DNA from 2 places in the Mesorhizobium sp. BR1-1-6 genome. Region 1 is predicted to be linked to the other one. Evidence: riboswitches for the same ligand, from Rfam matches in the RefSeq annotation. Region 1 holds a riboswitch; the other holds the start of a gene.

What was found. A riboswitch is a leader RNA that binds a small molecule or an ion and turns the genes downstream of it on or off. The one in region 1 is predicted to bind thiamine pyrophosphate.
Region 2: it holds a riboswitch for thiamine pyrophosphate, as region 1 does, so the genes downstream of both, thiB (thiamine ABC transporter substrate binding subunit) here and LB545_RS27105 (Ykof family thiamine-binding protein) in region 1, are expected to answer to the same signal.

What each region holds. Positions count from the first base shown of each region.
Region 1 covers NZ_JAIUHZ010000022.1:68,590-72,008, reverse strand. The annotation lists gene LB545_RS27135 (hypothetical protein) at 1-111, shown strand, start outside; gene LB545_RS27130 (ABC transporter permease) at 108-347, shown strand; gene LB545_RS27125 (hypothetical protein) at 332-532, shown strand; gene LB545_RS27120 (hypothetical protein) at 633-944, shown strand; gene msrA (peptide-methionine (S)-S-oxide reductase MsrA) at 1,129-1,647, shown strand; gene LB545_RS27110 (hypothetical protein) at 1,787-2,104, opposite strand; TPP riboswitch at 2,323-2,436, shown strand; gene LB545_RS27105 (Ykof family thiamine-binding protein) at 2,427-3,035, shown strand; gene LB545_RS27100 (ABC transporter permease) at 3,134-3,419, shown strand, end outside.
Region 2 covers NZ_JAIUHZ010000001.1:162,493-165,911, forward strand. The annotation lists gene thiP (thiamine/thiamine pyrophosphate ABC transporter permease) at 1-1,109, opposite strand, end outside; gene thiB (thiamine ABC transporter substrate binding subunit) at 1,347-2,345, opposite strand; TPP riboswitch at 2,388-2,503, opposite strand; gene LB545_RS00860 (thiamine diphosphokinase) at 2,592-3,236, shown strand; gene LB545_RS00865 (ABC-F family ATP-binding cassette domain-containing protein) at 3,238-3,419, shown strand, end outside.

The sequences.
Region 1 (3,419 bases):
TTCGTGCGCAATGTCTGGCCATCCTGGTACGATGCCGAGACATGGGCCACGCTGCTGCCGCTAGCCGTCTTTGCCGTCGGCTATCTCGTCAAGGACGCGCCAAACCAATGAGCGCGCTCCTCTCCTTCCTGCTCAGCAATTCGACCGTTCTCGGCATCGGCGCAGCCATCGTCGCTGCGTTTGGCTGGGGTGTTCGCCAGCGGCTTGCCGGCGAGCGCGCCGAACGTAGTCGGCAGGCCGCGGCCGAGGCGGCGGCGCGCGACGTCGCCGACCAGGTTGACAACGACATCGGCGCGCTACCCGCCGCCACTGCCCGAAAGGAGCTCAGGTCATGGGCAAGGGATTGATTGTCGCAGCGGCCGCAGCACTTGTCGCGGTAGCCGGCTGCACCACCGTCACCGGCGGATTTTGCGCGGTCTCGAGCCCGCTGCGCTTGTCCGCATCCGCCGTCGCAGCACTGTCGGATGCGGAAGTCCGGACGCTGCTGGCGCACAACCGCAAGGGCGAGAAACTGTGCGGGTGGAAGCCATGACGATCGTGTTGCCGCTCGATTCGGGCCCTGCTGCTCGGGGACCGCTCATCTTCGGTGCCGGATCGGTCATTCTGTTTCCTGATCGCGAGACAATGAAATGATGCATGATCTTTTCGACCTGCTCGGTATCAAGGTGCCGGTGGTGGTCGCCGGCCTTTCCGGCGGCATATTGCGCGCGCTGTCGCGCCACCGCTACAAACCGCGCGAGATGGTGGCCTCGCCGATCTGCGGCGCGCTAGCCGCCGCCTATCTGACGCTGCCCGTGGTCCAGTATTCCCGCGCTATGGGCCTGCCGATGGCCAATGACGACACCACGACCCTGGCGGCCGCATTCCTCATCGGCGTCTGCGCGATGTGGATATCGGATATCGTATTCGAGGTCGTGGTGCGCAGGTTCAGGCCTGGGGAGTGACGCCGCGCGTCCGTGGTGATCGGCAGCAGGACGCGCCCGTCGACTGGACGAAGCCGACGACAATGCCCATCTATGGGAAATCCTGGAGCGGCTGTCATAGCGCCGGGCCTCCAGTTTTATCGTGCGCAATTCCGGACGGAAACGGCTACAACCTTTCCCCGGAGTTGCTTTGGGGAGATTTGATATGGCGACTTCAAGCGAACGCGCGGTGCTTGCCGGCGGCTGTTTCTGGGGCATGCAGGATCTGATCCGACGCATCCCGGGCGTCCTGTCCACGCGCGTCGGCTACAGCGGCGGCGACGTGCCTGATGCCACCTACCGAAACCACGGCACCCATGCCGAAGCCATCGAGATCAATTTCGATCCCGCCAGGGTGAGCTACCGTACGCTGCTGGAGTTCTTCTTCCAGATTCATGATCCGACGACACGCAACCGCCAGGGCAACGATGTGGGGATGAGCTACCGTTCGGCGATCTACTACACCAGCGATGAGCAGAAGCGCGTCGCCGAAGACACCATCGCCGACGTCGACGCCTCGGGCCTGTGGCCCGGCAAGGTGGTCACAGAGGTGGCTCCGGCCGGCGCGTTCTGGGAAGCCGAACCCGAGCATCAGGACTATCTGGAGAAATACCCGAACGGCTACACCTGTCATTTCGTCAGGCCGGGCTGGAAGCTGCCGGTTCGCGAAAAGGCTGTTTCGTAGACGGCGCCCGAACCGAGACGAAGGCCGATGGCGGTTTACGTCTCAGGCGCCTGCCTGTTCGGCGAGGGTGAAACATAAAGAGACGGAAACGCCACGGAACAGACGCCCCGTGGCGTTCTCCAGCAGTTTCGGCGAATGGCTACTTGCCGCAATGCTTGTCATTAACGGTCGGCGAAGCGGCGCCCGGAGCGGTGTGGCTGGCATCCGGCTGAGCACCTTGTGGGCTGGCCGGACAGTTCCGGTCCGCGTTCGAATTCATGCCGTCGGGCATGACGGTCGTGCTGCCGGTCGTGCCAGGATCCACCGTGTTCGGCGATGCCGGCGTGTTCGGGTCGACCGTGACCGACTGGCCGCTGCCGGGCCCATTATTGGCGCCGTTTCCGCCAGCACTTTGCGCCATCGCCGAAGTCGCGAGACCAATGGTAAGAGCCGAAGCTGCGAGGATTTTCATGAGCATGGTTTGTCTCCATTTCTGTGAAGTCTTCGCTCGTTTCCACGAAGTTCGTCGCGTTTGCGACTATAGGGACAACCACTCGTCGTGGCTAAGGTTCCGGACAAATTTCCCTCAAGACCGGGCCCGACGGAACCGCCCATAAATCAGGCCTGGCGCAATGCATTTCCGGCGATGGTCCTGAAAAAACAGCTTTCATAGCCGCCCGATTGGTGCTTTAACGCGTCCATCCACAGGGGTGCTCCGTACGGTCGGGGCTGAGACGGGGGCGGCAAGCCCACAGACCCTAGAAGCTGATCTGGGTAATACCAGCGGAGCGAGGCGGGCGATGTTTTCAGGCGCACAGATTTCCCTATATCCCATGTCCAGCGATTTTGTCGGCGTCATCCTTGGCGCGCTCGGGGCACTGGACCCTTATCGTGATCGACTGCGGATCGAGACCGACGATATCTCGACCTTGCTGGTCGGACCGCCCGAGGTGCTGTTTCCTGCCATGCGCGACCTGTTCGTGGCGGCAGCGCGCAGCGGCAAGCATTGCGTGCTTTCGGCCGCCATCTCGCGCGGCTGCCCGGGCGAGCCGGACGATCCGATCTGCCGCTCCGACGCGTTTGGCGGACCTGCCGGGCCGCTCGGCCCGCGCAAGGAAGCCGCTATCGCCGCCGTGCGCGGCGTGGCCGCCACCGGCCAGCCGGCGGCGGCGCAGTTCTCGCTTTATGTCATGGGCACCGACGACCACATGGACGAGATCTATGGCTGCATCGACTTCCTGAAGCAGTCGGGCGTATATGAGCGCTCCAAGCATTTCTGCACAAAGTTGCGCGGCGACGCAGGCGCCATTTTTACCGCACTCAACGAGGCCTTTTGTCGCTTCGGGCCAGGTGCCGGCCACGTAACGCTCGACGTCACCGTCTCGGCCAACAGCCCCACCGCCGTCTGACGGCGCGCCCCGCGCCATCCGCTCCGGGTACCTGCGTGTCCTCCCCGTCCGCCCCTTCGCGTCCGATCGTGGACCTCATCGCCAGAACCGCTCCGGCGATGCTTTCGGTGGGGCTGCTGCTAGCCGCGTGGGAACTCTATGCGCGCTTTGGTGGCATCAAGCCGACAATCCTCCCGGCGCCATCGCGCGTCTTCGCTCAGGCAATGCTCAACCGGCACGCGCTGGCCGATAACGCCGTGCCAACCCTCCGTGCCACGCTCGCAGGCTTTGCCTGTTCGCTCGGCGGTGCCTTTGCGCTGTCGATATTGATCGACTTCTCCCACCCATTGCGGCGCGCCCTTTTTCCGGTCTTCGTGGTCAGCCAGACCTTGCCGCTGGTGGCGA
Region 2 (3,419 bases), on a different contig from region 1:
AGCACGGTCCGCGGACCGGAGCGGCGCTTCAGGGCCAGCACGCGGCGCGCGATGGTGAGCGAAAGCGACAGCGCAACCGACAGCAGCGCCGACAGGAAGGCCAGCACGGCGCTGGTCAGCGTCGCCTGCCGCACCGCCGCCTCGCCGGCGAGACGGCCAAGGTCGGCGCCGAGGCCTGACATCAGCGTCGCCGTCATCGGCCCGCCGACAAACAAAAGGGCCAGCACGACGAGCGCGGCATTCAGCGCGGTCTCGGTCCTGCCGGCCGAGACGTAGCGGCGCGGCGCCACCGGCAGATTGGCGTCACCGGTGGTGTTGGCGCCGAGCCGCGTCAACGCCAGCACCACGACAAAGGTCAGCGCGATCTGCAGCAGCGTCAGCGCCACCGCCCGCGCGGGATCGAAATCGAAACGCAGCGCCTGGTAGATGCCGACCTCCAGCGTCGTCGCGCTGGGGCCGCCGCCCAGCGTCAACACGATCGTGAAGGATGTGATGCAGAGCATGAACACCAGGCCGGCGACGCCCGGCAGAGCGGCGCGCAGTGTCGGCCACTCGATCAGCCGGAAAGCCGGTGCGGCACCCATGCCGAGCTGGCTCGCCAGCCGCCATTGGTCGGCTTGGATGGTTTGCAGCACTTCGAGGAACAGCCGCGTGGCCAGCGGCAGGTTGAAGAAAACATGAGCAACGAGGATGCCGGAGAGGCCATAAATGCCCGGCCAATGGTAACCGCCGACGGCACCAAGAAAGCCGGCGAAATAGCCGGCGCGGCCGTAGAGCGCCAGGATGCCGAGCGCCGCCACAATCGCCGGCAGCGCCAACGGCAGGGCGAAGAGCTGGAGGATGAAGCCGCGGCCGGGAAAGTGCGGATGCCGCGACAGCGCGCGAGCCACGAACAGGGCCGGCGCCACCGACAGCAGCGTCGAAAGCGCCGCCTGCCAGAACGTAAAGCGCACGACGCGCAGGAGATAAGGATCGAAGGCTGCCCAGGCTCCGGAGAAATCGTTCGCGCCTTCGAAAAGAAGACCCGCAAACGCGCCGCCGATCAGCAGCGCGATCGCCGCAAGCGCGAGGATGCCGGCGGAGATGCGGGGGTCAGACGCGCGCTGCACGCTGGGCCGCCCAAAGGATCTTTAGCGAGCGTCGCGTTCCTTCGCGCCCCCCTCTGTCCTGCCGGACATCTCCCCCACTTGGGGGGAGATTGGCTGCTTCAGCGCTCCACCCTCTCCTGTGACGTCGCCAATTGGCGAAAGCCGTCGTGACGGCCAATCTCCCCCCTCGTGGGGGAGATGTCCGGCAGGACAGTGGGGGGCGCTGTAGAGCACTCATCATCCGATCATACGACCAAACTACTTGCTCATCACCGCCAGCCATTCATCCACCCATGCCTTGCGGTTGGCCGCGACCTCCTCGGGACTGAACAGCAAGGTTTTGGTCGGTTTGACCAGTCTGTCGAAGGCCGGATTGAGCGGCTTGTCGGTCTTGCCGGCCGGGAACATCCAGTTGGTCTCGGGGATGGCATCCTGGAATTTCGGCCCGGTCATGAAGGCGATGAACTTTTCCGCCAGCGGATTTTTGGCTCCCGTCGTGGTGATGCCGGCGACCTCGATCTGCAGATACTCGCCCTCCTCGAAGGAAGCGGCCTGGTAGCGCTCGGTGTTCTCGGCAACCATGTGGTAGGCGGGCGAGGTCGTGTAGGACAGCACCATCGGCGCCTCGCCCTTGGTGAACAGGCCGTAGGCCTCGCTCCAGCCCGGCGTCACGGTCAAGACCTTCGCCTTGAGCTTGGCCCAGGCCTCCGGCGCCTTGTCGCCATAGACCGACTTCACCCACAACAGCAGGCCGAGGCCCGGCGTCGAGGTGCGCGGATCCTGGATAACGATCTTGTCGTCGGCACTGCCCTCGACCAATTCCTTCAGGCTCTTGGGCGGCGTCTTCAGCTTCTGCGTGTCATAGACGACGGCGAAATAGCCATAGTCGTACGGGACAAAGATGTCGTCGTTCCAGCCGCCCGGCACATTGAGCCCGGTCACGGCGCCATGCGGCGCAAACAGGCCAGTGGCCTTGGCATCGGCGGTGAGATTGGTGTCGAGGCCAAGCACGATGTCGGCCTTGGTCGCGGCCCCTTCCAGCTTGACGCGGTTGAGCAGCGCGACGCCGTCGGCAACCGAGACGAAGTCGACATCGCAGCCGCATTCGGCCTCGAATTCCTTCTTCACCACCGGGCCGGGGCCCCAGTCGGCGGTAAAGCTCTCATAAGTGTAGACGGTGAGCTTGTCCTTGGCTAAGGCCGGCCCGGACAGAACCACGACCATTGCAGAGACAAGGGCGTATAAAAGCGTGCGCATCGGCGCCTCCTTCGTTCGGGTTAAAGGAATTGAGGCGTCGGACTGTCCGAAACGTCTAATCCCTCCGCCGGTACAAACCGGATCAGGTTCAGCGGGTTGGCGAGACTGCCTCTCAGCCGGTCCGCGAAATATCGCGTCCGGCACCCCGTTAGAGCGCCTCGACACATAGGCCCGGCCGGTGAACCGCGCAAGTGGCTGTTTGCCGGCCTTCCGTTTCCGCTGTCGGGCTGGTAAGGGCCACACGATATGAGCACATTCACCATCCTGCTTGGCGGCGATCTCGTCCGCACGCCACGGCTCGACCGTCAGGTCGAGGGAACCCGCGTCATCGCCGCCGATGCCGGCATCGGCCATGCGAGGACGCTCGGCCTTGTGCCGGAACTGTGGGTCGGCGATTTCGACTCCGTGCCCGCCGGCCTGCCGGATGAGTTGGCCGCCGTGCCGCGCCGGACCTTTCCGGCAGAGAAAGACGCCACCGATGGAGAACTCGCGATATCGGCCGCCCTGGAGCGCGGCGCTACCAGCCTCGTGCTCGCCGGCGCCTTCGGCGGCAAGCGCGCCGACCATGCCTTCCTGCACATGGCGCTCGCCCTGCGGCTGGCCGGGGCCGGGACAAAGGTGCTGTTGACCAGCGGCGCGCAGGAAGCCGTGCCCCTGGCGCACGGCACGGCCCGCTTCGACTATGCCGACGGCACCCTGTTCTCGATCCTGGGTTTTTCCGAGCTTGCAGGGCTGACCGTCGCCGGTGCGAAATGGCCGCTTGACCGCGTCAAGGTCGCGTTCGGCTCGTCGCTGACCATCTCCAACGAGGTCAAGGGCAGGCTCGAGATCGCGCTGGGAGCGGGCCGCGCGCTGCTGCTCGCCCATCCCTATCCCTTGCCAGAAAGCTGACATGGCGCCGCCTCTTCTCAATCTCGACGGAATAAAACTGACCTTCGGCGGCACGCCCCTGCTCGACGGCGCCGACTTGGCTGCGTCGGCCGGCGACAAGATCGCGCTGGTCGGCCGCAACGGGTCCGGCAAGTCGACGCTGCTCAAGATCGCCGCCGGCCTGATCGAGCCGCAGGACGGCGA